DNA from 3 places in the Telluria sp. PB2R4 genome. Region 1 is predicted to be linked to each of the others. Evidence: predicted binding sites of a transcription regulator. Region 1 holds the regulator's gene; each other region holds the start of a gene.

Region 1 (9,938 bases):
TCGCCGTACTCGAGCTTGTCCGGGAAGGCGAACGAGACCGGGTCGCCGGCCCTGGCCGGCGGCGCAATCGTGATGTCGACGCCGTTGTTGGTCAGCACCATGCCCGGGTAGACGACGCCTTCGACGCTGCCGGCCACCGTGAAATCATCGTCGCCGCCGCCACCGCAGGATGCCAGGGCCAGGGCCATTGCCAGCATGCTTGCCGGACGGATCAGGGAAAACTTCATGAAAGTTGCTCCAGGGTAATTAGTGCGTTCAAGTGCGCGGGCCGCAGGTGACCGCGACGTTGGTGACGTCGGTCGCGCCCATCACGCCGGTGCCGTTGGCGACCGTGCAGGTCTGGTTGTCGGGCTGGGTCAGGACGACGACGCCGTAAGGCGCATCCTCGTTGATCTTGGCCATGCTGAACGACGTGGCGCCGGCCCCCACCGGGACGCGGTCCGCGCCGTTGACCAGCACCAGGTTGGCGCCCGTCAGGCCGCTGACCGTTCCCTTGAGCTCATGCTGGCGGATGGTGCAGGTGATATAGATGTTGGTGACGTTGAACGCCACCTTGCCCGACCCATTGGTCACCTTGCAGTCTTCCGCATTGCTTGGACGGCTCTTGATCGTGACGTTATAGTCGTCATCGGTTTCCGCCAGATCAGGGAAATAGAATTCGCCGAGGCCGCCGTTGGTCGGAGCGATCACCAGCTCGGCGCCGCCATTGTTTTGCAGGACCAGGCCGGGCTTGGTGACGCCGGCGAACGAGCCGCCGATCAGCATGTCGCCATCGCTGCCGCCGCAAGCGGACAGCGCCAGCGCGCACGCCAGCGCAGCACCGGCACGCAGGTACGAACTCTTCATAATCTCTCCAAAAAATCTGACTGGTGAATGTGCAAAGCGTGTGTCTTGATTCACGGGCTAGTGACTCATGGACACGCCGAAGGCGAATTGTCGCCACATTGATAGCCCAGCATTTTAGTGCATTTGGCAAGGAGCTGGACGGTTTGCCTTTGTATCACGGTGTAACCGTGGGTATCAGGGGGCGCCGGATTGATTTCCACTGGCGTGCTCGCTATCCTTGGGTGGAGCGCCACCTTTCCGATCTGCCCGACCATGACCCTTCGCCGCGCCTGGCCCAAAGCCGTACTGTTCGACCTCGACGACACCCTGTGGCCGATCGCCCCGGTGATCCTGGAGGCCGAGCAGATCCTGTTCGCCTGGCTGCGCACGCACGCGCCGCGGGTGGCGCAGCAATTCAGCATCGACACGCTGCGCCAGGCCCGGCTCGAGCTGCTGGCGCGCCGGCCCGAATTCCAGCTCGACCTGGGCGCCTTGCGCCGGGCCGGCCTGATCGCCGCCTTCGAGCAGGCCGGCGAAGACGCGGCCAAGGTGGAACTGGCAATGACCGAGTTCTTTGCGGCCCGCAATGCGGTGATCCCTTACGACGACGTGCTGCCCGGCCTGCTGCGCCTGAAGGGCAGGGTGCGGATCGGCTCCGTCACCAACGGCAATGCCGACCTGCAGACGATCGGCCTGGCGCGTCATTTCGACGTCTCCGTGGCGGCGCCCGGCTTCGGCGTGGCCAAGCCCGACCCGCGGATCTTCCTGGAAGCCTGCGCCCTGCTGGGCGTAGCGCCGCACGAGGCGGTGTACGTGGGCGACGACCTGCTGCTCGACGTCCACGGCGCCCGGCGCGCCGGCCTGCGCGCGGTGTGGATGAACCGGGTGGGCAAGGTCAACGACCTGGCGAGCGACATCCAGCCCGACGCCGAGGTGAACAGCCTGGACGGCCTGCTCGACTGGCTCAAGCGCGAGCACGCCTGACTGGCGCCGCCGCCGCCATCGCGTGCATAATAAGAGCATGCAACTCGAACCCCGCGCCCAGACCCTGCTCAAAGCCCTCGTCGAGCGCTATATCGCCGACGGCCAGCCCGTCGGCTCGCGCGCGCTGTCGAAGATATCCGGCCTCGACCTCTCGCCGGCCACGATCCGCAACATCATGGCCGACCTCGAGGAAATGGGGTACGTCTCCAGCCCGCACACCTCGGCCGGCCGGATCCCGACCCCGCGCGGCTACCGGCTGTTCGTCGACACCCTGCTCACCGTGCAGCACCTCGACGAACATACGGTGGGCGCACAGACAATGCGGCTCCCGAGCCAGCAGCCCCAGAAGCTCATCGCCAACGCGGCCCAGATGCTGTCCTCGCTGTCGACCTTCGCCGGGGTGGTGCAAAGTCCGCGGCGCGAGTCGGTGTTCCAGCAGATCGAGTTCCTGCGCCTGTCCGAGAAGCGCATCCTGCTGGTCATCGTCGATCCGCGCGGCGACGTCCAGAACCGCCTGCTGCTGACCGACGTCGACTACACCCCGGGGCAACTGGTGCAGTCGGCCAACTACCTGAACCAGAACTACGCCGGCCTGACCTTTGACGAAGTACGCAAGCGCCTGGGCGGCGAACTGCGCCAGCTGCGCGACGACATGGGCCAGCTGATGCAGGTGGCGGTGGAGGCGGGCAGCGAAGCGATGGCCGAGGGTGACGACATGGTGATCTCGGGCGAGCGCAACCTGCTGCGGGTAGAAGACCTGTCGTCCAACATGAGCTCGCTGCGCCAGATGTTCGAGATGTTCGAGCAAAAGACCGGCCTGATGCAGCTGCTCGACATGTCGAGCAAGGCGGGCGGGGTACAGATCTTCATCGGCGGCGAGTCGAAGCTGGTGCCGATGGACGAAATGAGCGTCGTCACCGCACCCTACGAAGTGAACGGCCGCATCGTCGGCACGCTGGGCGTGATCGGTCCGACGCGCATGGCCTACGAGCGCGTCATTCCGATCGTGGATATCACGGCCAAGCTGTTGTCGAATGCCCTGAGCCAGTCGTGAGGACGGTTTTGTAGGGTGGGCAGGTTTCCTGCCCACGCGGTCAAATCACGGTAATGCTGCCTGCGCGGCTATTCAGAGCCAAACTATCACCGCGTGGGCGGGGGACCCGCCCACCCTACGATTAAACACGGTCAATGCCGGTGCGGGCAGGCTGGCTTGACGCAGTTGCCGTAGATCGCCAGTGAGTGCTCGGCGATCTTGAAGCCGCGCTCCACCGCGATCTTGTGCTGGCGCGCTTCGATTTCTTCGTCGTAGAACTCTTCGACGTGGCCGCAGTCGAGGCAGACGAGGTGGTCGTGGTGGGAGCCGGCGTTGAGCTCGTAGATGGCCTTGCCGGTCTCGAAGTGGTTGCGGTTCAGCAGGCCGGCCTGTTCGAACTGGGTCAGCACGCGGTAGACCGTGGCCAGGCCGACGTCCATATTGTCGGCCAGGAGGATTTTGTAAACATCTTCCGCCGTCAGGTGCCGGACGGAGCTGTTCTGGAAGATTTCCAGGATTTTCAGGCGCGGCAGGGTAGCCTTCAGGCCGCTTGCCTTCAGGTCGGTGGGGTTATTACTCATGGCGGTTGCTCACGTTGATACTCACGTTTCTTGCTCGTAATTTGGCATAGTGCTTTATGATATAGCGTTTTGGAGCTCCCGCTCAAACGTTTTGAGGTTACCCATGCGCGTCAAACAAGCCGTTCTCCACCGATTCTCGAGCCGGGCCGCCATCGCGGCAGGCCTGGCATGCACGCTGATGCTGTCCGGCTGCGCCGCCTGGCGCAACCAGACGCGTCCCGCGCCGCCGGTGAGCACGGATCCGGCGGCAATCGCGGCCGACGCACAGAAATCGGCCGCCGCCGCCAACGCCGGCGCCCAGACCGTCCAGGCCAGCAAGCTGCAGAAGTTCATGTGGATCTTCTCGCCCTACCGCCCCGACATCCAGCAGGGTAACTTCGTGTCGCAGGAAATGCTCGACCAGCTGAAGGTCGGCCAGTCGCGCGACCAGGTGCGCTTCCTCCTCGGCAGCCCGCTGATGAACGACATGTTCCACCAGGACCGCTGGGACTACCCCTTCTATCTCGCGCGCGGCAACGGCGAGCTGACCACCAGCCGCGTCAGCGTGTTCTTCAAGGACGACAAGGTCGAGCGCTTCGAAGGCGGCAACCTGCCGACCGAGCGCGAATACATCGACCGCATCGCCGGCCCGTCCAAGGCAGGCACCAAGGCCAAGCCTGCATCGCGTCCGGTCGAGCCGGCCAAGGTGGGCGGCGCCCCGGCCGTCCAGCCATGAGCACCGTGAAAATCGCCGTCGCCGGCGCCAGCGGGCGCATGGGCCGCATGCTGGTCGAGGCGATCCAGGCCGCGCCCGACGCGCAGCTGGCGGGCGCCCTCGACGTCGCAGGTTCGCCCTCGATCGGCATGGACGCCGGCGCGTTTGCCGGCCAGCTGACCGGCGTGATCATCGGGTCCGACCTCGAGGCCGCGCTGAAGGGCGCCGACGTGCTGATCGACTTCACCCGTCCGGAAGGCACGCTGCGCCACGTCGACTACTGCGCCGCGAACAATGTGCAGCTGGTGATCGGCACCACCGGTTTCGACGAAGCCGGGAAGGCCGCCATCCGCGCCGCTTCCGACAAGGTCGGCATCGTGTTCGCCCCAAACATGAGCGTGGGCGTGAACGTGACCCTCAAGCTGCTGGAAATGGCGGCGAAAAGCTTTAACGAAGGCTACGACATCGAGATCGTCGAAGCCCACCACCGCCACAAGGTGGATGCGCCGAGCGGCACCGCGCTGAAGATGGGCGAAGTCATCGCCGACGCGCTGGGGCGCGACCTGAACGAATGCGCCGTCTATGGCCGCGAAGGCGTCACCGGCGAGCGCGATCCATCGACCATCGGCTTCGCCACCGTGCGCGGCGGTGACGTGGTGGGCGACCACACCGTCATGTTCCTCGGCACGGGCGAGCGCATCGAGATCAGCCACAAGTCGAGCAGCCGCGTGACCTATGCCCACGGCGCCCTGCGCGCGGCGCGCTTCCTGTCGGGCAAGCCGAATGGCCTGTTCGGCATGGACGACGTGCTGGGGCTGAAGGCTTGATCATGGCAACGGCTGAACTGAACGGCGCGGCCATCGTCGACGAGGCCTCCTTCCACCGCGAATCCCGGGGCGCCTTCGGTTTTCCGGCGTCATACGCCGACAGCATCGACGCCTGGGTCGACTGCATGAGCTACCTGCGCGACGAGGAAAACATGACCAAGTTCCGGCTCAAGCCGGACGAGGTGCTGGAAATCGTTATCGTCGATGCCGAGAAAATGAAGGCCGCGGCGCCTGATCTGCTGGAAGAACTCGCGTTTTGCGTGGGCGGCATCAACGAGCGCTATGAGGATTACGGCGAGAGGCCGGCGCTTGAGCTGGTGCTGCGCTGAAGCCCTGCGATCTCTTGAGCCGCCATCCCTGCTACCGCAGGCATGGCGGTTTTTCATTGTGGCCCTGCCTTTCGCCGCAGTGCAATACGACACAGTATAATGTCCGGTTCCACCCCTCATTACGTCTGCAGAAATCATGCAAGAAAAATATAGTCCAGCCGAAGTAGAACAGGCCGCCCAGGCCTACTGGAAGTCGATCGACGCCTATAAAGCCGTCGAACACGACCCGCGTTTCCCAAAAGGCAAGTATTACGCCTGCTCGATGCTGCCTTACCCGTCGGGCAAGCTGCACATGGGTCACGTGCGCAACTATACGATCAATGACGTGATGTACCGCTACCTGCGGATGAACGGCTACAACGTCCTGATGCCGATGGGCTGGGACGCCTTCGGCATGCCGGCCGAGAACGCGGCGATGGCGAACAACGTGCCGCCCGCGGAGTGGACCTATTCGAACATCGCGCACATGCGCGGGCAGATGGAATCGATGGGCCTGGCCATCGACTGGTCGCGCGAGATGACCGCCTGCAAGCCGGAATACTACAAGTGGAACCAGTGGATGTTCCTCAAGATGCTGGAAAAAGGGATCATCTACCAGAAGACCGGCACCGTGAACTGGGACCCGGTGGACCAGACCGTGCTGGCCAACGAACAGGTGGTGGACGGCCGCGGCTGGCGTTCGGGCGCGCTGATCGAGAAGCGCGAGATCCCGATGTACTACGTGCGCATCACCGAGTACGCGGACGAGCTGCTGGACTACGTCGACAACAAGCTGCCGGGCTGGCCGGAGCGCGTGCGCGTGATGCAGGCCAACTGGATCGGCAAGTCGACCGGCGTGCGCTTCGCCTTCCCGCACGATATCAAGGACGCGTCGGGTGAACCCATCAACGACGGCAAGCTGTACGTCTTCACCACCCGCGCCGACACCATCATGGGCGTGACCTTCTGCGCCGTGGCGGCCGAACACCCGCTGGCCCAGCACGCCGCACAGAACAACCCGGAACTGCAGGCCTTCATCGCCGAGTGCAAGCTGGGCTCCGTCATCGAAGCCGACATGGCGACGATGGAGAAGAAGGGCATGCCGACCGGTCTCACCGTCACCCATCCGATTACCGGCGAACAGCTGCCGGTCTGGGTCGGCAACTACGTCCTGATGACCTACGGCGACGGCGCCGTGATGGGCGTGCCGGGCCACGACGAACGCGATTTCGGCTTCGCGAAAAAATACGATCTGCCGATCAAGCAGGTGGTCGCTGTCGAAGGCCAGGAATTCTCGCTCGAGGGCTGGCAGGAGTGGTACGGCGACAAAGAGAACGGCCGCACCATCAACTCCGGCAAGTACGACGGTCTCGATTACATCGCCGCCGTCAACGCGGTGGCGGGCGACCTTGCCGCGCAAGAACTGGGCGACAAGAAGGTGACCTTCCGCCTGCGCGACTGGGGCATCTCGCGCCAGCGCTACTGGGGTACCCCGATCCCGATGATCCACTGCGGCGACTGCGGCGCGGTGCCCGTGCCCGAGCAAGACCTTCCGGTCGTGCTGCCGGAGCACCTGGTCCCGGACGGCACCGGTAACCCGCTGAACAAGGACGAAGCCTTCCTGGCCTGCTCCTGCCCGAAGTGCGGCAAGCCGGCGCGCCGCGAGACCGACACGATGGATACGTTCATCGATTCGTCCTGGTACTACATGCGCTATACCTCGCCGGGTTCGAACGACGCGATGGTCGACGCGCGCAACGATTACTGGATGCCGATGGACCAGTACATCGGCGGCATCGAGCACGCGGTCATGCACCTGCTGTACGCGCGCTTCTGGACCAAGGTGATGCGGGACTTCGGCCTGTTGAAGTTCGACGAGCCCTTCGTCAACCTGCTCACGCAAGGCATGGTGCTCAACGAGACCTACTATCGCGAAGACGCGTCCGGCAAGAAGACCTGGTTCAATCCAGCCGATGTCGAGCTCACTTTTGATGACAAGGGCCGTCCGCAGAGCGCCGTGCTGAAATCGGACGGCCAGCCGGTGAACATCGGCGGCACCGAGAAGATGTCGAAGTCGAAGAACAACGGCATCGACCCGCAGGCCCAGATCGAGCAGTACGGCGCCGACACCGCGCGCCTGTTCACCATGTTCGCCTCGCCGCCGGAACAGACCCTGGAGTGGTCGAACAGCGGCGTCGAAGGCGCGAGCCGCTTCCTGCGCCGCGTCTGGGCCTATGGCTACGCGCAGCGCGAGCGTATCGCCGCGGCCCTGGCCGGCCAGAAGCAAGGTTCCTTGGACGACGCGCAGAAAACCCTGCGCCGCGAAGTGCACAAGGTGCTGCAGCAGGCCGACTACGACCTGAAGCGCATCCAGTACAACACCGTGGTGTCGGCCTGCATGAAGATGCTGAACACGCTGGAATCGAGCAAGCTGGCCGAAGGCGTCGCATCCGACGCCGTCATCGCCGAAGGCTTCTCGATCTTCCTGCGCCTCTTGAACCCGGTGGCGCCGCACATCACCCACGCGCTGTGGCAGGAGCTGGGCTATGCCGCCGTCTACGGCGACATCCTCAACGTGCAGTGGCCCGAGGTCGACCCGCAAGCGCTGGAGCAGTCCGAGATCGAGATGATGATCCAGGTGAACGGCAAGCTGCGCGGCTCGGTCAAGGTGGCCAAGGATGCCGACAAGGCGAGTATCGAAGCGGCCGCGCTGGCCGAGGAATCGGTGCAGAAGTTCATCGAAGGCACGCCGAAGAAAGTCATCGTCGTCCCCGGCAAACTCGTCAACATCGTGGTGTAAGCGATGAAGACCATCGTGGTGCGCCTCCTCATGGCGGTCCTGGCGGCGGCAATCCTCGCGGGTTGCGGCTTCCAGCTGCGCGGCTCGAACGGCCAGTACAACATGCCCTTCAAGAGCATCTACCTGGCCTTCCCCGAGACCTCGCCGCTGGGCACGGAGCTCAAGCGCAACCTGCGCGCGGGCGATTCCGTGCGCATCGAGGACGATGCGTCGAAGGCGGAAGCGCTGTTCGACGTGCTGGGCGAATCGCGCGGCAAGGCGATCCTGTCGCTGAACAGCCTGGGCCGGGTGCGCGAATACGCGCTGAGCTACACGCTGGTGTTCCGCGTACGTGACGCCAACAACAAGGAGCTGCTGGGACCGACCGAGATCACCCTGCGCCGCAACATCGCCTTCGACGAATCGCAGGTGCTGGCCAAGGAATCGGAAGAAGCGCTGCTGTACCGCGACATGCAGGCCGACCTGGTGCAGCAGATCCTGCGCCGCCTCGCGGCCATCAAACCAGCCTGAGACAGAGTTATGCAACTGCGGCCTGAGGCCCTCGACGGCCACCTGGCCAAGGGCCTCGCGCCCTTGTACGTGATTACCAGCGACGAGCACCTGCTCGCGCTGGAAGCGGCCGACCGCATCCGCAAGACGGCGCGCGCCCAGGGTTACACCGAGCGCGACGTGCTCACGGTCGAGCGCAGCTTCAAGTGGGGCGAGCTGCTGGCGGCGAACCAGGCCATGTCCCTGTTCGGCGACAAGAAGCTGATCGAGCTGCGCATCCCTGGCGGCAAGCCGGGCAAGGACGGCAGCGCCGCCCTGCAGGCCTACGCCAAGGACCTCAGCCCCGACAACCTCACCCTGATCACCCTGCCGAAACTCGACTGGCAGACCGCCAAGGCCTCGTGGGTGGCGGCGCTGCAGGCGGCGGCGGTCTATATCGAGATCCCGAACGTCGAGCGTCCCGCCTTGCCGGGCTGGATCGGCACGCGCCTGGCAAGCCAGGGGCAGAGCGCCGAGCGCCAGAGCCTGGATTTCATCGCCGACCGCGTCGAGGGCAACCTGCTGGCGGCGCACCAGGAAATCCAGAAGCTCGGCCTGCTGTACGAACCGGGCAAGCTGAGCTTCGAGCAGGTGCACGACGCGGTGCTGAACGTGGCGCGCTACGACGTGTTCAAGCTGTCCGAGGCGATGCTGCACGGCGACCCGGCGCGCCTGGCGCGCATGCTCGACGGACTGAAAGGCGAGGGCGAGGCGCTGCCGCTGGTTTTGTGGGCCGTCAGTGAAGAAATCCGCACGCTGCTAAAATTGAAATCCGGGATGGCGCAGGGCCGTCCGCTGGGCGCGCTGCTGAAGGAATACCGCATCTGGGGGCCGCGCGAGCGGATGATGGAACCGGCGCTGCGGCGCGTCTCCAGCGCCACGCTGGAAGCGGCGCTGCAGGAGGCGGCGCAGGTGGACCGGATGGTCAAGGGGCTGCGTGCCAAGGCGTTCGCTGGAGATGCCTGGGATGCGATGCTTCAATTAGCGCTCCGTGTTGCACGGTAGGGTGGGCGGGTCTCCCGCCCACGCGTTCAACTACACCGTGACTTGATGCACCTCGGCCATTCCCCCGCTGGCTGAACGCGTGGGCGGCGGAGCCGCCCACCCTACGAAAATCGCACTACGGGAACGACGACGATGGACATCACCGAACAACTGCACTCCATGGGCCGCAAGGCCCGTGCCGCTTCACGCGCCATGGCGCGCGCCGACGGCGCCACGCGCAACCGCGCGCTGCTCCTGATCGCCGAGGCCATCGAGCGCGACGCCGACGTGCTGCGCGCCGCTAACCAGCAGGACATGGAAGCGGCCCGCGCCGGCGGCCTGGAACCGGCAATGCTGGACCGCCTGGCACTGTC
Region 2 (9,938 bases), on a different contig from region 1:
CACCCACAGGGCGGCGGCACAGGGCGGTCCCAGCACCAGGGCAGCCACGGTCCAGGCCAGCCGGTAGCGCATTGGTTGACATGGTCCGCCACTGCGGCGCAGGCGCCATGCCGCCAGCGCGGCGGACAGCAGGGCTGCGGCCAGCGCCGCCGCGACCACCGCCGGCGGGCGCGCCTGGACCGGCGTTCCCGGCGCGTCCTCGATCAGGCCCTTGTCGAGCAGGCGTTCGGGCAGTGTCACCACGGCGTTGGCCACGGGCGACAGCCACCAGTCCTTGTGCTCGAACAGCAGCGGGAAATCATGCTTGACGAGGCGCGAGGCAACCGGCGTCGCGCGCCCCAGGGCGTCGACGAACAGCACCTGCTGGCGCGAGCCGGTCTCGCCGTTCACCATGCGGCGGCCAAAATTGAAGGAGAGCAGGGTGCCGTCGAGCAGGCGCGCGACGTCGACCCGGTTGAGGTCTCCGAAGGGGCCCGGCAGGGGCACGCTGTAGAGTTCGTCCAGCGCGGCCGGCGCCCTTGCCTGGGCTGCGCCCGGGGCCGGGCGGCGGAACGCGATCAGGCGCTGGTTGGTCAACAAGAAGGGCTGGCGGCCGACTTCCTGCACGCCGCCGGTCAGCTTCTCGGCGCCGCGCACCGTGACCAGCGTATCGGCGCGGCCGGATTCGGAGTCCAGCTGTAACAGGCCTTGCTCCGTCATGAAGAATTTGCCCACGATGAGCGCCGGCGAGTCGAAGGGACGCAGGTCGCCCACCCCGCCCATACCGAACCAGCCGCGCGGCGCATCGGTGTGCATGTCGCGTCCTTCGTACAGCATGCGGTCGTGGTTGAAGGTCCAGGCGATGTTGCGCTTCGGGTCGCCCCACTGCGTCGTGTCGAGGTTGGCGATCGCGCCGCGTACCGGGTGGTCGCGCCCCTCGGGCTGGACCTTGCCCACCTCGAGCAGCGCCAGCTGGCGGCGCCAGTGGGCGGCGCGCGGGTCGCTGGAAGCCGCCAGTGCACGCTGCAGGTTGTCGTTGCCGGACGCGCGCACCAGCTCCCGGTAGCCGCCGACCGGCGCCACCCTGCTGTTGAGCGGGTTCACACCCAGCAGCATCTGGCCGGCCTGGAATGCGGTCGAGCCGCCCCACAGCATGAGCAGGTAGAAGCCCAGCACCAGCGGGATCGCAGTTGCCAGGTGAGCGCCCGCGCCGGCGGGCGGTCCGGTGCGGTCCGGCTTGAAGGCGGTGTAGGCCAGCGCCGCCATCAGGGCCAGGCCGATCGCTTCCGGCGCCAACAGTGCGCCGCCGGATGCGAGGTGCCAGGCCAGCGCGGCCGGCACGAACAGCACCACGAAGGCGCTGCGGCGTCCGCACAGCATCAGGTAGCAGCCGCCCAGCCAGGCGGTGTAGCTCGTGATCAAGAGGTGCAGCGGGATCAGGTAGTGGCGGGTGTCGACGGTGTCCCCGGTGAAGTAGTCGGTGCCGGCCAGCGCCAGCAGGAGCGGGAGCCCGACCGCGACACTCAGGAGGACCAGCGAGGCCAGCGCCAGCGCGCCGAAGATGCGGCCACGCGCCAGCGGACGGTGCATCAGCCACAGCCAGCGGCTGGGCTGGCGGTAGCCGTTGAACTGGACCACCGCGAAGGCAAGCCCGATGGCGGCGATGGGGAGCATCATCACCAGCTGCGCCTGCCAGCGCTGCTGCAGCGGGTTGGCCATGCGGATGGTCAGCTGCAGGATCACCAGCAACACGGCGGCCGCGACCAGGGCCAGGGTGCGAAAGCGCCGGCACTCGCTCAGGAAGAGTTCTTTCATCTCGGGACTTTCAGGCTGCGGCAGAATAGGTGTGGACGCCGGCATGACCGCGCGTGAGGAAGCCGTTGACGGCGCGGTCCAGGCTCACCGGCATCTGCTGCGCGGTGCGCGCGCCCATCAGGCGCAGGCGGTGGCCGAAATCGATGCCGCCGTCGAACACCACCAGGTGGGTCAGGCCGTCGATGACGCGCAGCTCGAGCACCCCGGGCAGGTGCGCCGCTTCCGGCTGGCGGAACGGGAAGTCCGCGATCCACAGGCTCACGCGCTCGCAGAATGCGTCGGGCGCCGACATGTGGCGCAGCACGCCGCGCTCGAGGATGACGAGGTTGTCGGCGACGCGCTCGATCTCTTCCATCTGGTGCGAGCAGTAGACGATGGTGGCGCCGTCGTCCAGGCTGGTCTGCAGCAGGGCGTCGAGGAAGGCGCGCTTGGCTACCACGTCCAGGCCGAGCGTCGGCTCGTCGAGGATCAGCAGTTCCGGGCCCTGCGCCAGCGCCAGCGCCAGGCTCACGCCTGCGCGCTCGCCGCGTGACAGCTCGCTGATGCGCTGGCGGTCGGTCACGTTGAAGTTGGCCAGCACCCGGCGGTAGCGCTCCTCGCTCCACAGCGGGTACAGGCGCCGCTGCATGTTGGCCAGCTCCTGCACCCGCATCCAGCCCGGCAGGGTGTGTTCTTCGTTGACGAAGCCGATGCGCGAGCGCAGCGCCGGGGTGAGGACGCGGCTGTCGCAGCCCAGCACCGAGGCCGAGCCGCTGTCGGCGCAGGCGAAGCCGAGCAGCACGCGGAACAGGGTCGATTTGCCGGCGCCGTTGGCGCCGACGATGGCGTGCACGCCGCCGCGCGGCAGGTGCAGGCTGAGGTGATCGAGGGCCTGCTTGCCCTTGTAAGACAGGCACAGGCTATCGGTACGGATGACGAGGTCGTTCATCATATTCCTTATGCCACCTTGCGCGGCAGGCTGGCCGCCAGTTCGTCGGCGACGCGGTCGAGGACTTCGGCGCCGCTGTAGCCCAGGCCGATGACGTCGCCGGTGAAGCGGTCGACCGCCTCGCCCAGGCGGCGTTCGCGTTCGGCGTCCGACAGCATCTGGCGTGGCTGAAGCACGAACAAGCCGAGGCCGGCGCGTGACTCCACCCAGCCTTCCAGGGTCAATTCGCCGTAGGCCTTGGCTACCGTATTCGGGTTGATCGACAATTGCTGGGCCAGGCCGCGCACGCTCGGCAGGGCGGCGCCGACCGGCAGCTCGCCGCTGGCGATCAGGCGCCGCACGCCGTCGACGATCTGGCGGTTGATCGGGCGGGTGTCGCCGGTGGCGATGTTCAGCATCAAGGGTGTTCGGCGGCTCATGTTGTCTCCTGACTGTACTATTACACGTAGTACAGTAGCGGCGGCCGGAGGTGCTGTCAACATATGCATGGGGAGAAGGGCGCAGAATATGCGCCGTTCATAACGAGGAGAGCGCGGGGAATTACGTCGGCAGCTCGATCGCCGTGCGCAGGAAATCGAACATGGCTTTCATGCGCCCGAGGTAGCGCGTATCGGGATGCGCCAGTACCCACAAGCCGATGTCCAGTTCGGGCAAGGGGCCGTCGATCGTCTGCACGCGCGGATGCGCGCCCATCACCGCCAGCGGCACCACGCCGATGCCCAGGCCGTTCACCACGGCGCCCGCCACCGCCAGCAGGTTGCCGACCTTGTGGCGCGGCGCTGCATGTGGATAGTGGGCGCGGCGCCAAACCTGCGACGGGTGGTCCGGCAGGCTGTCGTCCAGCGCGATCCAGTCCATCTCGCCGACCGGCCTGCCTTCCGGCTGCGCCGCCAGATAGTCGCTGGCGCCGTACAGGGCCGAGCGTACCGTACCGAGCCGGATGCCGACCAGGTGGTCGGGCGGCGCATTGGTGACGCGGATCGCGATGTCGGCTTCGCGCTGGCTCAGGTTGACGAGCACGTTGGTGGTCGCCAGCTCCAGGTGGATGCGCGGGTACAGGGCGGTGAAGCGCGCCAGCACCGGCAGCAGCACGGTGTGCAGCAGCGTGTCGGTCAGGGTGATGCGCAGCAGGCCCGAGGGCTCCGTGGCCTGGTGGAAGGCCGCTTCGCGTGCTTCCTCGAGCTGGGTCTCGATCCGCTCCGCATGGCTCGCCAGCACCCGTCCCAGTTCCGTCGCCGTGTAGCCTTGGCGGCCACGGTCGAACAGCAGCTCGCCGACGTCCTTTTCAATGCGCTTGATGGCGCGGAAGACCGTCGATGTGTCCACCCCCAGGCGCTCGGCCGCACCGGCGAGGGTGCGGCCGCGCTGCAGGGCCAGCACGGTCTCGAGGTCCTGCAGGCCGAGCCCCGATTGCAGATTTGCATAGGATGGTTTCATGATTGCCTATTTTATATGCGTTTTTGCATGGGTAGAGTAGGAACTCCTCAACCCACTTCACAAGGAAGCATCATGAACAACACGCTCCGTTTTTCCCTGCTGCTGGTTCGCCTGTCGATCGGCGCATTCGCGCTGGCGCTGGGCCTGCTGACGCTGGTCGCGCTGCTCGTCCCTCAGTTCGGGGCTGCGCTTGCATTGCAGGGCATGCCGACGCCACTGAGCTGGCCGGCCGCGCTGGCCGAATGCGCGCTCGCGGTGGCCGCGTTCTTCCTGCAGGTGCCCGCGCCATCGCGCAGCGCGCCAGTGCACATGAAAAAAGCCTGCAAGGCGTGAACCTTGCAGGCTTTCTTTGCGGTCGATGGCGCCGGCTGGCGCCATCGAGACATTACATCATGCCGTCCATGCCGCCCATGCCGCCCATGCCACCCATGCCGCCCATGCCGCCGGCTGGCTTGTCTTCGGTGACTTCCGAAACCATGCAGTCGGTGGTCAGCATCAGGCCGGCGATCGACGCTGCATTCTGCAGGGCCGAGCGGGTGACCTTGGCCGGATCCAGCACGCCCATTTCGACCATGTCGCCATAGGTGCCGTTGGCTGCGTTGTAGCCGTAGTTGCCGGTGCCGGCGATGACGGCTGCGACCACGACCGACGGCTCGTCACCGGCGTTCTGGACGATCATGCGCAGCGGCTCTTCCATCGCGCGCAGGACGATCTTGATGCCTGCGTCCTGGTCAGGGTTGTCGCCCTTGATGTCGATGTTCGAGCGAGCGCGCAGCAGGGCCACGCCGCCGCCTGGGACGATGCCTTCTTCCACGGCAGCGCGGGTAGCGTGCAGTGCGTCTTCCACGCGGGCCTTCTTCTCTTTCATCTCGACTTCGGTGGCTGCACCGACGCGGATGACGGCAACGCCGCCGGCCAGCTTGGCCACGCGCTCTTGCAGCTTTTCGCGGTCGTAGTCCGAGGTCGCTTCTTCGATCTGGACGCGGACCATCTTGACGCGTGCTTCGATCGATTCAGCGGCGCCGGCGCCGTCGATGATGATGGTGTTTTCCTTGCCGACTTCGATGCGCTTGGCCTGGCCCAGTTCGTTCAGGGTGACCTTTTCCAGGGTCATGCCGACTTCTTCGGCGATCACCTGGCCGCCGGTCAGGACGGCGATGTCTTCCAGCATGGCCTTGCGGCGGTCGCCGAAGCCAGGCGCCTTGACGGCGACGGTCTTCAGGATGCCACGGATGTTGTTGACCACCAGGGTTGCCAGCGCTTCGCCTTCGATGTCTTCGGCGACGATCACCAGCGGACGGCCGGCCTTGGCGACTTGCTCCAGCACCGGCAGCAGGTCACGGATGTTCGAGATCTTCTTGTCGCACAGCAGGACGAATGGGTTCTCGTGAACGGCAACCTGCTTGTCCGGGTTGTTGATGAAGTACGGCGACAGGTAGCCGCGGTCGAACTGCATGCCTTCCACGATATCCAGCTCGTCGTTCAGCGACTTGCCGTCTTCGACGGTGATGACGCCTTCCTTGCCGACTTTTTCCATCGCCTCGGCGATGCGCTCGCCGATCGAGGTTTCCGAGTTGGCCGAGATGGCGCCGACTTGTGCGATCTCTTTCGAGGTGGTGGTCGGCTTGGCGATCTTCTTGAGTTCTTCGACGGTGGCTGCGACAGCCTTGTCGATGCCGCGCTTCAGATCCATCGGGTTCATACCGGCGGCAACGAACTTCATGCCTTCGCGGACGATGGCTTGTGCCAGCACGGTCGCGGTGGTGGTGCCGTCACCGGCGTTGTCGCTGGTCTTGGAAGCGACTTCCTTGACCATCTGCGCGCCCATGTTCTGCAGCTTGTCCTTCAGTTCGATCTCTTTGGCGACCGAGACGCCGTCCTTGGTGACGGTCGGGGCGCCGAACGAGCGCTCCAGCACGACGTTGCGGCCTTTCGGGCCCAGGGTGACCTTGACTGCGTTGGCGAGGATGTTGACGCCTTCAACCATCTTGGCGCGCGCTGCGTCGCCGAAAATTACTTCTTTAGCTGCCATGTGTTTCTCCGAATTCGTAGATGTTAAGGGGTGAATGCGAGATTACAGGGCCACGACGGCCATGATGTCTTCTTCGCGCATGACCAGCAGTTCCTGGCCATCGACCTTGACGGCCTGGCCCGAGTACTTGCCGAACAGGACGCGGTCGCCGACCTTCACTTCCAGCGCGCGGACTTGGCCGTTTTCCTGCACCTTGCCGTTACCGACGGCGAGGATCTCACCCTGGTCCGGCTTCTCGGCTGCTGCATCAGGAATGATCAGGCCGGATGCAGTTTTGGTTTCCTGGTCGAGACGCTTCACGATTACGCGATCGTGCAGAGGACGAAGGTTCATGCAAAACTCCTTATTTTTCAGTGGTTTGACTAGCTATTCAGTGCCGGCTCCAACATGGTGCCGGCCAGGGAATCTGGTACCGCGGTTGTTAGCACTCTCGACTAACGAGTGCTAACGAGATGTGATTATAGGGACGATAACACCCTATTTCAAGCGGGAATGTGGGGGAGCGAACCGACTTTTTTGCGAAAACACAATTCAATCGACCGGTTGTACACTGTCGCCTCGTGATGTCCATGACAATGGCCGGGCAGGGTACACCGGATGGTGCCGGGAGTGCCGCACGGCTGCGCAGGGAGTCCGCTAGCGGCCCGCTTCCCGTCTCGCGCCGAGTAGAGACGCGATTCGGTTGACGGAAAAACCATCTCAGTCCTATAGTGTCGAATGATTTCCGAATTTCAAGACCTCTCCGATAAGATCGACCGGCTTGCCCAACTGGCCCAGTCGCTGCGCGCCGAAAATTATCTGCTGCGCCAGGCCAACAGCCTGCTGAGCGCGGAGAATCTCGCGTTCAAGGAACGGCTGATCGAAGCCCAGCGCCGCGTCGAATCCCTGCTCGAACAGTTCCCCGCGCCCGATGACGCGGATCCCGAGGACGGCCCTGGCGCCGATGAAGCGCGCGAGGCGACCCAATGATCCATCTCGATTGCACCATCATGGGCCAACCTTACCGCCTGGCCTGCCGCGAAGGCGAAGAGCGCACCCTGCGCGAAGCGGTCAGCTACCTGGACGGCAAGATGTGCGCGCTGCGCGACTCGGGCAAGGTCAAGGGCACCGACCGTATCGCAGTCATGGCGGCACTGAGCGTGGCGGCCGAATTCCTGTCGGTCAAATCGCCCCAGGGCCCGCTGTCGGACATGTCGATCCTGGAAGTCAAGCAGAAGCTCGAAGTGATGCACTCGGTCCTGGACAAGGCCTTGGCGCCGCAGGAAAATCTGTACTGATCGTCGGGTTTGAATCCGGATTCGGTTGACATGGCCGGCCAACAGAGTAAACTCCGCTCTACCCTGCGGTGTTCGAGATTTGTCATATATTCCTTGAACCATTCTTTCGCATAGGTTGTGGGACATGCTTGGTGGGCGCGAGCGTCACTAGTCTGACGAACCCGAAATTGAGCTGACTGCGACCACCTTGAGCCTTTTGGTTCGGGATGCCGGCAATAACGACACAGGCGGGGCTACACACACGAGCGGTTGCGCACTTTGGTACGCAGCCGCTTTTTTTTGCTGGGCGTTTTTAACTTGGCCGGCAACGCCGGCCAGGTTACGTATGGAGTTCTGATGCGCTATTGGTTGATGAAGTCGGAGCCCGACGAAGTCAGTTTCGACGACCTGCTGGCGGCGCCACAGCAAACGCTGGCCTGGTTTGGCGTGCGTAACTACCAGGCGCGCAATTTCATGCGCGACGGGATGGCCATCGGCGACGGCATCCTGTTCTACCACTCCAGCTGCGCGGTGCCCGGCGTGGCCGGCATCGCCACCGTCGCGAGCGGCCCGTATCCGGACGCGACCCAGTTCGACGCAAGCTCTCCCTACCACGACCCGAAAGCCACGCAGGAAAATCCGCGCTGGATCTCGGTCGACGTGCGCGCGCTGGAAAAGGGACGCTACCTGCCGCTCACCGAGATGCGCGCTGTCCCGGCGCTGGAGGACATGGTGCTGCTGCAGAAGGGCAGCCGGCTGTCGGTGTCGCCGGTAACGCAGGGCCAGTGGAACACGATCGTCGCCCTGGTGCGCGGCGGGAAGCGCTGATGGACATCATGATGATCATGGCGCTGCTGGCAATGGGCGCCTTCGGCGGCTTCGCGGCCGGGCTGCTCGGCATCGGCGGCGGCATGGTGCTGGTGCCTTTCATTACGATGATCTTCACCGCGCGCGGCATTGCGCCGGAACTGACCATCCACATGGCGATCGCCACCTCGCTCGCCACCATCCTGTTTACGTCCCTGTCCTCGGTGCGCGCCCACCACCAGCACGGCGCGGTGCTGTGGCCGGTGGTGAAGCTGCTCGTGCCGGGCATCCTGGTCGGATCCTGGATCGGGCCGTGGATCGGCAAGCAGATGAATGCCACCGTGCTGGCCGCCTTCTTCGGCGTGTTCGTCGCGTTCTCGGCCACCCAGATGCTGATCGGGAAAAAGCCGGCGGCCTCGCGCGCGCTCCCGGGCACGCCCGGCATGTTCGCCACCGGCGGCTTCATCGGCACCCTGTCGGGCATTGTCGGCGCCGGCGGCGGCTTCGTGTCGGTGCCGTTCATGACCTGGTGCGGGGTGCGCATCCACAATGCGGTGGCCACCAGCGCGGCGCTGGGCTTCCCGATCGCGTTGTCCGGGACACTCTCGAACATCTGGTTCGGCTGGGGCGAGCCCGGGCTGCCGGCCTATTCGCTCGGCTTCATCTACCTGCCGGCGCTGGCCATCATCGTGCTGGCCAGCGTGTGCATGGCGCCGGTCGGGGCGCGCACCGCGCACAAGATGCCGGTGCGGCAGCTGCAGAAGGTGTTTGCGGTGATCCTGTATGCGCTGGCGACGTACATGTTCTGGAAGGCGGTCAACTAACCGGATTGCCCGCTGCGAAACTGCGCATGCGCGCGCGGTCCATCGGCAGGTCGCGCACGCGCGCGCCGCAGGCATCGGCCACCGCATTGGCCAGCGCCGCCGCGGCCGGGCCTTGGGCCGCTTCGCCGGTGCCGAGGAAGGGCTGGCCCGGACGGTCCAGCAGGTGCACGGCGATGCGCTCCGGCACGCCGTTGAAGCGCAGGATCGGGTAGCCGGCCCAGTCCCGGCTCGCGACCCCTCCGGCATCGAAGCGCACCTGCTCCAGCAGGGTCCAGCTGGCCGACTGTACGATGCCGCCCTCGATCTGGTTGCGCACGCCGTCGGGACTCACCACTTCGCCGCAGTCCACGGCGGCGTCAAGGCGCACGATGCGCACGAAGCCGGTGTCCAGCGCCACCTCGACTTCCAGCGCGATGGCGCAGTAGGCAGCCAGGTTCTTGTAGCGGGCAAACGCAAAGCCGCGGCCACGGCCGGCGCTGCGCTGGTAACCGTCCCAGCCGAATTTCGCCGCCGCCAGCCGCACCGTCTCGATGGCGCGTGCATCCCGCAGGTGGCGCAGGCGGAAAGCCACCGGATCCTGCTTCGCGGCGCGCGCCAGTTCGTCCATGAAGCTCTCGATCGCGAACACGTTGCAGTAAGCGCCGAGCGAGCGCACTGCCGACGTGCGCACCGGCCCGGCCGGCTGGAAGCGGTGGGTCACGCGGGCATTGGGCAGCGCGTAATAGGGAATCGCATTACGGTCGCCGCCGCCTTCCGGCTGCGGGATCGGGCGCGGCGCGGGCGGCGCGAACGGGCGCGCCAGCAGCGTGGCGGCCAGCAGGTTGCCTGCCTTGCCGGGGCGGGTGGCGTGGGCCTGGCTC
Region 3 (9,938 bases), on a different contig from region 1:
CCATCACCCGAAAGTGACGGCCAGCGGCTGCCTGGCCTGCTTCACGGGGGCATTGTAACCGATTGGGCGCGCGCAACCTGCCCACGTTTTCTGAAATTTCGTGTCGCCATTTCAAAATCCTTCCCCACCTCATCCACATAGAATGCCTGGATAACAACCTGCAAGGATGACCGACACCATGACGCACCCTTCCCGCACCGGCGGCCAGATCCTGGTCGATGCACTGCATACCCACGGCGTGGACACCGCCTTCGGCGTGCCCGGCGAAAGCTACCTCGACGTGCTCGATGCGCTGCACGATTCGGATATCCGCTTCGTGATCAACCGGCAGGAAGGCGGCGCGGCGTTCATGGCGGAGGCCTATGGCAAGATGACCGGCAAGCCGGGCATCTGCTTCGTCACCCGCGGCCCGGGCGCCACCAATGCCTCGATCGGCGTGCACACCGCCTACCAGGATTCGACCCCGATGATCCTGTTCATCGGCCAGGTCGGCAGCGACTTCATCGACCGCGAAGCCTTCCAGGAAATCGACTACCGCCGCATGTTCGGCCAGATGGCGAAATGGGTCACCCAGATCGACCGCGCCGACCGCATCCCCGAATACCTCGCGCGCGCCTTTCAGGTCGCCACCAGCGGCCGTCCCGGCCCGGTGGTGCTGGCCCTGCCGGAAGACATGCTGGTCACCAAGGCGGCAGTACCCGACGCGCGCCCTTACCAGCCGGTGCAGGCCGCCCCGTCGGCGCAACAAATCGCAAGCCTGCGTGCGATGCTGGCGGAAGCAAAGCGCCCGATCGTGCTGCTGGGCGGCGGTTCCTGGTCCGATCAGGCCTGCGCCGACCTGGCGCGCTTCGCCGAAGCCAACCGCCTGCCGGTGGGCTGCACCTTCCGCTTCCAGGACCTGCTCGACAACGACCACCCGAACTACGTGGGCGACGTCGGCATCGGCATCAACCCGAAGCTGGCGGCGCGCGTGAAGGAGGCCGACCTGGTGATCGCCATCGGCCCGCGCCTGGGCGAGATGACGACCAGCGGCTACTCGCTGCTGTCCTCGCCCGTGCCGCGCCAGAAGCTGGTCCACATCCATGCCGACCCGGACGAACTGGGCAGCGTCTACCAGGCCGACCTGATGATCGCCAGCGGCGCGCCGCAGGCGTGCGCCATGCTTGCCGCGATGGAACCGGTCGATTCCTCGGCCTGGGCTGATACCGTGGCAGAGGCCAAGGCCGAGCTGGCGGCCTGGCAGGCGCAGCCGCCGATCTTCCGCGAAGGCGGCGCCCCGCTCGACCTGTGGCAGGTGGTGCAGGAGCTGATGAAGCAGGCGCCGCGCGACACCATCATCACCAACGGCGCCGGCAATTACGCGACCTGGGCGCACCGCTTCTACCGCTACGGGGGCAAGCGCACCCAGCTGGCGCCGACCAACGGCGCCATGGGCTATGCGGTGCCGGCCGGCGTGGCGGCCAAGATCATCGATCCGCAGCGCACCGTCGTGACCTTTGCCGGCGATGGCGAATTCATGATGACGGGGCAGGAACTGGCGACGGCGGTGCAGTACGGGGCGGGCGTCGTGCTGCTGGTATTTAATAACAATATGTTCGGCACCATCCGCATGCACCAGGAACGCGACTACCCGGGCCGCGTGTCGGGCACCAGCTTGCACAACCCGGATTTTGCGGCGCTGGCGCGCGCCTATGGCGGCCACGGCGAGGTGGTCGAGAAGACCGAGGAATTCGCGCCCGCCCTGCAGCGCGCGCTGGCGCATGCGAACGAGCGCAAGCTGCCGTCCGTGATCGAACTGCGCTACGACGGCAACCTGATTACGCCGAATGCGACCTTGGAGACGATTCGGAAGAACGCCGAGGCGGCCAAGGCGAACCCCTGATTTTGTAGCGTGGCCGGCTGCGCCGCCCACGCGTTCAAATCACGTGGAAACAGACAGCGCGGCTGATCGTAAGCCGGTTGAACGCGCGGGCGGGAAACCCGCCCACCCTACGAAAGGCCAGCTCGCTACTGTCCCAAACCCAGCTCGGCTGGCAAGGGAATCGGCTTGTCGAAGAAACTGACTGGTTCACCATTGGTCAGGAACAATGCGACGAGGGCGATGAACGCCCACACGATAATGTTGCGCATGTTTGCAGCGCTACCATCGGTGGCGTTGTCGCCGTAGATGAGGCGCTTCAGGAAATTTGTGAGTTTCACGGTGTGCCCCGTTGTGTTTTGTGGTTTTCTCTCTGTGTTCAATTTAACGCAACTCGCCAAGTTTTTCCAGAAGCGCACTGTTGAGTAGCCAATCGGTTTCAGCAATAACACAACAAATAGTTCCTCCGGCGCATCTTCCAACACCGCCATGCGGCGCCGGGGGAAGCATCTTGCTGCTCTGGTAAAATATTGGCACTCTTTTTCATCGCCGGCGCCCCGCCGGCACCGTGCCCAGGATTCGCCCCCACATATGTTTAGTTTCTTCAAAAGAAAGAAGCCTGAGACCGAGGTCCCGGAGCCGAGCCAGCCCGCGTCTGCCCTGGAAGCAGCAGCGGCGCCGATGTTCGTCCCCGGCGCACTCGACACCCCGGCGCCAACGCTTGCGCCAACCCCCGCACCAACTCCTGCCCCGGTCACGGCGGTGGCGGCCGACATCGGCGAGCTGTTCCCTGAAACCGCGGAACGCCCGACCACCGACGCCGAGAAGAAGCAGTCCTGGATGACGCGCCTGAAGGCTGGCCTGTCCAAGACCTCGAGCAACCTGTCGCTGCTGTTCGTTGGCGCGCGCATCGATGAAGACCTGTACGAGGAACTCGAATCGGCGCTCCTGATGTCCGACGCCGGCATGGACGCCACCCAGCACCTGCTCGACTCGCTGCGCCGCAAGGTCAAGGAAGACAAGCTGCTGGACGCCGCCCAGGTCAAGGCCGCACTCAAGGGCCTGATGATCGAAATGCTGCAGCCGCTGCAGAAGCCGCTCGAACTGGGCCGCCACGAACCGCTGGTGATGATGATCTCGGGCGTGAACGGCGCCGGCAAGACCACCACCATCGGCAAGCTGGCCAAGCACATGCAGCGCTTCGAGCAGTCGGTGCTGCTGGCCGCGGGTGACACCTTCCGCGCCGCCGCGCGCGAGCAGCTGATGGTCTGGGGCCAGCGCAACAACGTCACCGTGATCTCGCAGGCCTCGGGCGATCCGGCCGCCGTGGCTTTTGATGCGGTCCAGTCGGGCAAGGCGCGCGGCACCGACGTGGTCATGGTCGATACCGCCGGCCGCCTGCCGACCCAGCTGCACCTGATGGAAGAACTCAAGAAGATCAAGCGCGTCATCGGCAAGGGCATGGATGGCGCCCCGCACGAGGTGCTGCTGGTCATCGACGGCAACACCGGCCAGAACGCGCTGGCCCAGGTCAAGGCCTTCGATGACGCGCTGGGGCTGACCGGCCTGGTGATCACCAAGCTGGACGGCACCGCCAAGGGCGGCGTGCTGGCCGCGATCGCGCGCACGCGTCCGGTGCCGGTGTACTTCATCGGCGTCGGCGAGAAGCTGGACGACCTGCAGCCCTTCGACGCCGAAGAATTCGTCGAAGCCCTGCTGGGCTAAGGGTACAACCAGGAACAGCCCGCGATGATCGAATTCCAGTCCGTCTCCAAGCAATATTCCCATGACGCCTACGCGCTGCGCGACGTCTCCCTCAATATCGCCAAGGGCGAGCTGGTCTACCTGGCCGGCCCGTCCGGCGCGGGCAAGTCGACCCTGATGAAGATGGTGGCCGCCGTCGAGCGGCCCACGGGCGGCGTGGTGACCGTCAACGGCCAGGACATCGGCCGCATCCGCAAGGCCGGCATTCCCTTCCTGCGCCGTAACCTGGGCCTGATCTTCCAGCACCAGCGCCTGCTGAACGACCGCAACATCCTCGGCAACGTGATGCTGCCCCTGCTCGTCACCGGCGCCCACAAGGCGCAGGCCGAGGGACGCGCCAGAGCAGCCCTCGACAAGGTGGGCCTGCTGGATCGCGCGAAAGCGATGCCGCTGGAACTGTCCGGCGGCGAGCAGCAGCGCGTGGCGATCGCGCGCGCCATCGTCAACCGCCCGCAGATCATCCTGGCCGACGAGCCCACCGCGAACCTCGACCGCGCCGCGGCCGACCGCGTGCTCGACGCCCTGCGCGCCTTCCACGCCGCCGGCGTGACCTGCGTGATCTCGACCCATGACGAGCAGGTGCTCGACAGTGCGGCGCGGGTGATCCGCCTCGAGCACGGCCAGCTTGTCGGTGCCGGCCACCCCGGAGGTGCGGCATGAGCCCGTGGTTCCGCCAACACCGCTTCGCGCTCGGCGCGGCGCTGTCGACCGTGCGCAAGTCGCCGGGCAGCTTCCTGTTCAACGTGCTGGTGGTCGCGTTTGCCCTGATGCTGCCGCTGGCCGGCATCACCCTGCTCGACAACGTGCGGCCGCTGTCCGACCAGCTGTCGGTCGATCCCGAGATCAGCCTGTTCATGAAGCTCGAGTCCACGCGCGAGGATGCCACGGCCCTGCAGCCGCGCATCCGCGCCATCCTTGCCCCGAGCGGCAAGGCCGCGGTCGAGTTCGTGCCGCGCGAACAAGCGCTGGCCGCCATGAAGGACACGAGCAGCCTGGGCGACGTGATCGACACCCTGGGCGAGAACCCGCTGCCGGACAGCTTCAGGATGCGCCTGGAGGGCAGCGGCGCCGCCAGCCGGGTCGACGCGGTCACCGAACAGCTGCGCGCGCTGCCGGGCGTCGATGTGGTGCAGGTCGATTCGGCCTGGGTCAAGCGCCTGGCTGCGATGCTGGCCATCCTGCGCCTGGCCCTGCTGCTGCTGGCGGTCACGCTCGGCATCGTGGTGATCGCGGTGGTGTTCAACACCATCCGCCTGCAGGTGCTGACGCAGAAGGAGGAGATCGCCGTCTCCAAGCTGCTGGGCGCGACCGACAACTTTATCCACCGTCCCTTCTACTACACGGGCGCCCTGCTCGGCCTGTGCGCCGGCGCGGTGGCGCTGGGCGCGGTGCTGCTGGCGCTGAACCCGCTGAACGGTGCGATTGCCGATTTCGCACGGCTGTACGCCTCGGAATTCCAGCTGGTGCCGCTCGGCGCGGCGGAAACGGCGGGCGTGCTGGCGATCAGCGCAGGACTGGGCCTGATCGGGGCGATGCTGTCGGTGCAGCGCCACCTGGCGCGGGTTCGCTAAGTTGGTATTTGTGCATCGTGCGGGCAGGTCTTCCTGCCCGCTGACCCGCCATACCCTACGCTCAGACGAGCGCTCCTCCTACAAGCTGCCTCCGCCCTGCGTGCGCCATTCAACAGAAGGCCGCTCTTGGGACCTTTAACCTGTCCTTGACAGGTTTTCCAGCCGTTTTTTTGTCAAATTTGAGCTAAATCAATCGAATCAGAGTCGCCTGCACTACAGTTTAAACGGTGCGATTTTAATTCCCAAGGGCAATACTTTAGCCAAACTTAATCGATTTCGACAAATCGATGGTCGCCTAGCACTCGATGGTGGAGAGTGCTAATATATGTCTCGAATACAGCGAAATCAAGGAAGGCATCCAGTCACAAGCAGTACGCTGGTGTCGCGCGACATGGGTCGGCGGCACGCAGGATGCAGCAGGATTACTACAAGGGAAATGAACATGTCCGCACAATCCGCATTGGTCCCTGCCGGCAGTCGCGCCCTGAACCTGGGTTTTACCGGCAATCTCGGCAATATTGACGCCTATATCTCGGCCGTCAACCGCCTGCCGATGCTCACCCACGAAGAAGAAGTCTCGCTGGCGAAATCGCTGCGCGACCAGAACGATCTCGACGCCGCGCAAAAACTGGTGCTGTCGCACCTGCGCCTGGTGGTGTCGATCGCGCGTGGCTACCTCGGCTACGGACTGCCGCACGCCGACCTGATCCAGGAAGGCAATATCGGCCTGATGAAAGCCGTCAAGCGCTTCGACCCGAACCAGGGCGTGCGTCTCGTCTCGTACGCGATGCACTGGATCAAGGCCGAAATGCACGAATACATCCTGAAGAACTGGCGCCTGGTGAAGGTCGCAACGACCAAGGCCCAGCGCAAGCTGTTCTTCAACCTGCGCAGCAACAAGGTGGGTCTGGACACCATGACCCCAAGCCAGGTCGACGAGCTGGCGAAGATGCTCGACGTCAAGCGTGAAGAAGTGATCGAGATGGAAACCCGCCTGTCGGGCCGCGACATCGCCCTCGAATCGCCGACCGACGACGACGACGACAAGTTCGCCCCGATCGCCTACCTGTCGTCCGAGAAGCAGGAGCCGACCCGCGTGCTGGAGGCCGAGCAGGTCGACCGCCTGCAGTCGGAGGGCCTGGAAACCGCGCTGGGCAAGCTGGATCCGCGTTCGCGCCGCATCATCGAAGCGCGCTGGCTGGCCAACGACGACGGTTCGGGCGCCACGCTGCACACGCTGGCCGAAGAATTCGGCGTGTCGGCCGAGCGTATCCGCCAGATCGAATCGGCTGCGCTGAAGAAGATGAAGGGCGCGCTGGCGGCTTTCGTGTAAGCCTGCCTGGTCCCAAACAGAACCCCGCCTCGGCGGGGTTTTCTTTTTCCGGGGCCGAAAACGCATTCCGCTCACCCCGGCTAGAATGCTGCTTTGATCCTGCATGTCCAAGGAGAACTTGATGACCGACGAGTACGTCCCACCCAAAGTCTGGACCCCGCCCGCCTCTTCCGGCGGCACCTTCGCCAACATCAACCGCCCGGTCGCCGGCCCGACCCACGACGCCCCGCTCCCGGTCGGCAAGCACCCACTGCAGCTGTATTCGCTGGCCACGCCCAACGGCGTCAAGGTGACCATCATGCTGGAAGAGCTGCTGGCCCTGGGCCACAAGGGGGCCGAGTACGATGCCTGGCTCATCAAGATCAACGAGGGTGCCCAGTTCTCCAGCGGCTTCGTCGACATCAACCCGAATTCCAAGATCCCGGCCATGGCCGACCACAGTGGCCCGGAACCGGTGCGGGTGTTCGAATCCGGCTCGATCCTGGTCTACCTGGCCGAGAAGTTCGGCGCCTTCTTGCCGACAGACGGTGCGGCGCGTACCGAAACCATGAACTGGCTGTTCTGGCAGATGGGTTCGGCACCCTTCGTGGGCGGCGGCTTCGGCCACTTCTACGCCTATGCGCCGGAGAAACTGCAATACCCGATCGACCGCTACGCAATGGAAACCAAGCGCCAGCTCGACGTGCTGGAGCGCCAGCTGGCCCACCACCGCTATGTCGCCGGCAACGAGTTCACGATCGCGGACATGGCGATCTGGCCATGGTACGGCGGCATGGTGCGCGGCGAGCTGTACGAGGCGGGCGAATTCCTGTCCGTGCACGAGTACGAGCACGTGCGCCGCTGGGCCGACGAGGTCGCGGCGCGCCCGGCAGTGATTCGTGGACGCAAGGTCAACCGCGTGCGCGGCAATCCGGAAGAACAGGTGCCGGAACGCCATGACGCGTCCGACCTCGACTGATCCTTCCTGAGCCAGACCCGGGCAGCTACCGGACGGCCACGTGATTGCGTTATGCTGACGCGCGATGTTCTCGATTGATTTGCCAACGATTGGAGAAGCCATGGTCAGTAAAAACACGATTTGCCTCTGGTTCAACGGGTCGGCGCTGGAAGCGGCCCAGTTCTACGCGGCGACCATCCCCGATAGTAGCGTCGGCCAGGTCTTCCGCGCGCCGAGCGACTATCCCGCGGGCAAGCAGGGCGACGTGCTGACGGTCGCCTTCACCGTGGCCGGCATTCCGTGCATCGGACTGAACGGCGGCCCGGTGTTCCCGCAGACCGAAGCCTTCTCGTTCCAGATCGCGACCGACGACCAGGAGGAAACCGACCGCCTGTGGAACGCCATCGTCGGCAACGGCGGCCAGGAAAGCGAATGCGGCTGGTGCAAGGATAGGTGGGGCCTGTCGTGGCAGATCACGCCGCGCGTGCTCACCGATGGCATCGCCGACCCCGACCCGGCCGTGGCGAAACGCGTGTTCGAAGCGATGATGACGATGCGCAAGATCGACGTGGCGAAGATCGAAGCGGCGCGGCGCGGCTGAAACTGGCTTCCTGCACTATACTCTTGCCTCCCGGGCGGCAGGCAAGCACGCCGCCGCCCACTCCACGATCCAGTACGACGCAATACGAAAGAGCAGCATGCAAGGTGAAACGATCTTCAAGAAGGTCCGGTCCATGGTCCGCTCCCTGCCGCCTGGCGGCATCACGCTGAGCGAACTGATTCACCGCGTCGGCAACGAAGGCCTGCTGATGCTCACAGCACTGCTCACCCTGGTGTTCCTGATCCCGGTATCGATTCCGGGTGTGAGTACCGTATTCGGCGCTGCGATCCTCCTGATCGGCATCAGCCGCCTGTTCGGCCGCGAACTCTGGGTTCCGGCAAAGCTGAAGCACCGGATGATCTCCACCAGCAAGCTGCGCCCGGCGCTGCGCAAGGCGCTACCCTGGCTGTACCGGATCGAACGCGTCTGCAAACCCAACCGCATCCAGTGGCTGGTGGAAAACGGTCCGATCCAGCATTTCAATAACGCCGGCCTGATCCTGGGCGCCGTGCTGCTGATGATGCCTTTTGGCCTGATCCCCTTCAGCAATACCTTCCCCGCGGTTGCCCTGCTGTTCCTGGCGATCGGCCTGCTGCAGCGCGACGGCGTCAGCGTGCTGCTGGGCCACATCAGCAACGTCGTCACCATCCTGTACTTCGCCCTGCTCATCGGCGGCGGCGGGCTGGCGGTGCGCGAGGTGTTCCAGCGCATGACCGGCTGAACGCTTATTCTCTAACTTCTGGCACGACAGCCTGCAATGCCACACAGGCAATTTTTGTAAATACGCCACCAAAACATCAACTTGTCGAAAACTCTTACGAATTCACTTTAAGTGTATTTATCGCTCTGTTAGCATCCTTCGCTCGCATGAAAGGAAGCACATGGTGGAGCAAAGCAGAAACGATGCACGCACCGACAAGGTGACCGCCGGCCAGGTCGATGAAGGGCTCAAGCTGTGCGCCCGCTACGGCGTCCACCCTGCCCTGCTGTTCATGGAACAGGTCGGGGTGCCGCGCCCGGTGGCGCTCAGGGTACTGTGCTCCCCCGAACACTACCGCCAGCGCGACCGCCGCCGGAAACCCCGGCCCGTGCGCTGACAGCGTCAGGCGCCGGCGTCCGGCGCCTGCGGATCCTGGCGGCGTATGCCGACCCGCACGATGCGCCGGTCTTCCACCGCAAGAATCTCGAAGCGCAGTCCGCTCACCTCGACCGACTGGCCGGCGGCGGGCAGGGTTTCGAAGCGCGCCAGCAGGAAGCCGGCCAGCGAGTTGTAGTCGGCCTCGCTGTCGACCAGCGCATCGGTCTGCAGTTCCTGCTCGAGCAGGTGCAGGTCGGCCGTGCCGTCGGCCTCCCAATGCCCCGGCCCCTGCTGCCGGATGGCCGGCTGTTCGTCCTCGTCCGGGAATTCGCCGGCGATCGCCTCCAGGATGTCGATCGGGGTCAGCAGGCCCTGGATGACGCCATATTCATCGGCCACCAGCACCAGCTGGCCTCGGGCGCGCTTGAGGGTCTCCATGGCGCCGAGCACGCCCGCGGTGTCGGGCAGGAAGATCGGCGCGCGCAGCATCCCTGCGTCGGACGCATCGATGTGCCGGTGCAGCAGGAGCGCGCCGATCAGGTCCTTGGTCCGGGCCACCCCCACTACCCGGTCGATGTCGCCATGGCAGACCGGCAGCCGGTTGTGCGGGGTTTCCTGCAGCTGCTGAAGGATGATGCCCGCTTCCTGCTCCAGATTCACCCAGGACATCTCCGCGCGCGGCGTCATGACCGAACGGATCGAGCGGTCGCCCAGGGTCAGCACGCCGCTGACCATGTTGCGCTCCTCGACCGCGAAACTGTCGTCCTGCGGCCGCACCTCTTCCGGCGTTTCTTCC

The links. The regulator HrcA, encoded in region 1, represses chaperone genes, less so after heat shock. The targets are predictions, from matches to a motif close to TTAGCACTCNNNNNNNNNGAGTGCTAA.
Region 2: the regulator HrcA is predicted to act here: its motif matches at 6,613-6,639, upstream of groES (co-chaperone GroES).
Region 3: the regulator HrcA is predicted to act here: its motif matches at 5,489-5,515, upstream of rpoH (RNA polymerase sigma factor RpoH).

What each region holds. Positions count from the first base shown of each region.
Region 1 is NZ_JCASIC010000002.1:107,106-117,043, forward strand. Features, by position in the region: gene AC56LU_RS03940 (hypothetical protein) at 1-227, opposite strand, end outside; gene AC56LU_RS03945 (hypothetical protein) at 256-846, opposite strand; gene AC56LU_RS03950 (HAD family hydrolase) at 1,099-1,809, shown strand; gene hrcA (heat-inducible transcriptional repressor HrcA) at 1,847-2,863, shown strand; gene fur (ferric iron uptake transcriptional regulator) at 2,995-3,423, opposite strand; gene AC56LU_RS03965 (outer membrane protein assembly factor BamE) at 3,527-4,138, shown strand; gene dapB (4-hydroxy-tetrahydrodipicolinate reductase) at 4,135-4,944, shown strand; gene AC56LU_RS03975 (barstar family protein) at 4,947-5,273, shown strand; gene leuS (leucine--tRNA ligase) at 5,410-8,052, shown strand; gene AC56LU_RS03985 (LPS-assembly lipoprotein LptE) at 8,056-8,562, shown strand; gene holA (DNA polymerase III subunit delta) at 8,572-9,585, shown strand; partial or broken gene AC56LU_RS03995 (glutamate-5-semialdehyde dehydrogenase) at 9,667-9,938, shown strand, end outside.
Region 2 is NZ_JCASIC010000008.1:53,076-63,013, forward strand. Features, by position in the region: gene AC56LU_RS14470 (hypothetical protein) at 1-1,794, opposite strand, end outside; gene AC56LU_RS14475 (ABC transporter ATP-binding protein) at 1,805-2,722, opposite strand; gene AC56LU_RS14480 (GntR family transcriptional regulator) at 2,731-3,141, opposite strand; gene AC56LU_RS14485 (LysR family transcriptional regulator) at 3,263-4,159, opposite strand; gene AC56LU_RS14490 (hypothetical protein) at 4,232-4,492, shown strand; gene groL (chaperonin GroEL) at 4,545-6,191, opposite strand; gene groES (co-chaperone GroES) at 6,234-6,524, opposite strand; gene AC56LU_RS14505 (hypothetical protein) at 6,909-7,160, shown strand; gene AC56LU_RS14510 (cell division protein ZapA) at 7,157-7,468, shown strand; RNA gene ssrS (6S RNA) at 7,526-7,706, shown strand; gene AC56LU_RS14520 (EVE domain-containing protein) at 7,805-8,275, shown strand; gene AC56LU_RS14525 (sulfite exporter TauE/SafE family protein) at 8,275-9,078, shown strand; gene AC56LU_RS14530 (xanthine dehydrogenase family protein molybdopterin-binding subunit) at 9,071-9,938, opposite strand, start outside.
Region 3 is NZ_JCASIC010000006.1:102,250-112,187, reverse strand. Features, by position in the region: RNA gene rnpB (RNase P RNA component class A) at 1-43, opposite strand, end outside; gene AC56LU_RS12110 (thiamine pyrophosphate-binding protein) at 179-1,882, shown strand; gene AC56LU_RS12105 (hypothetical protein) at 2,008-2,349, opposite strand; gene ftsY (signal recognition particle-docking protein FtsY) at 2,450-3,583, shown strand; gene AC56LU_RS12095 (cell division ATP-binding protein FtsE) at 3,608-4,282, shown strand; gene ftsX (permease-like cell division protein FtsX) at 4,279-5,193, shown strand; gene rpoH (RNA polymerase sigma factor RpoH) at 5,636-6,526, shown strand; gene yghU (glutathione-dependent disulfide-bond oxidoreductase) at 6,648-7,484, shown strand; gene AC56LU_RS12075 (VOC family protein) at 7,585-8,064, shown strand; gene AC56LU_RS12070 (exopolysaccharide biosynthesis protein) at 8,198-8,785, shown strand; gene AC56LU_RS12065 (hypothetical protein) at 8,946-9,161, shown strand; gene AC56LU_RS12060 (TerC family protein) at 9,167-9,938, opposite strand, start outside.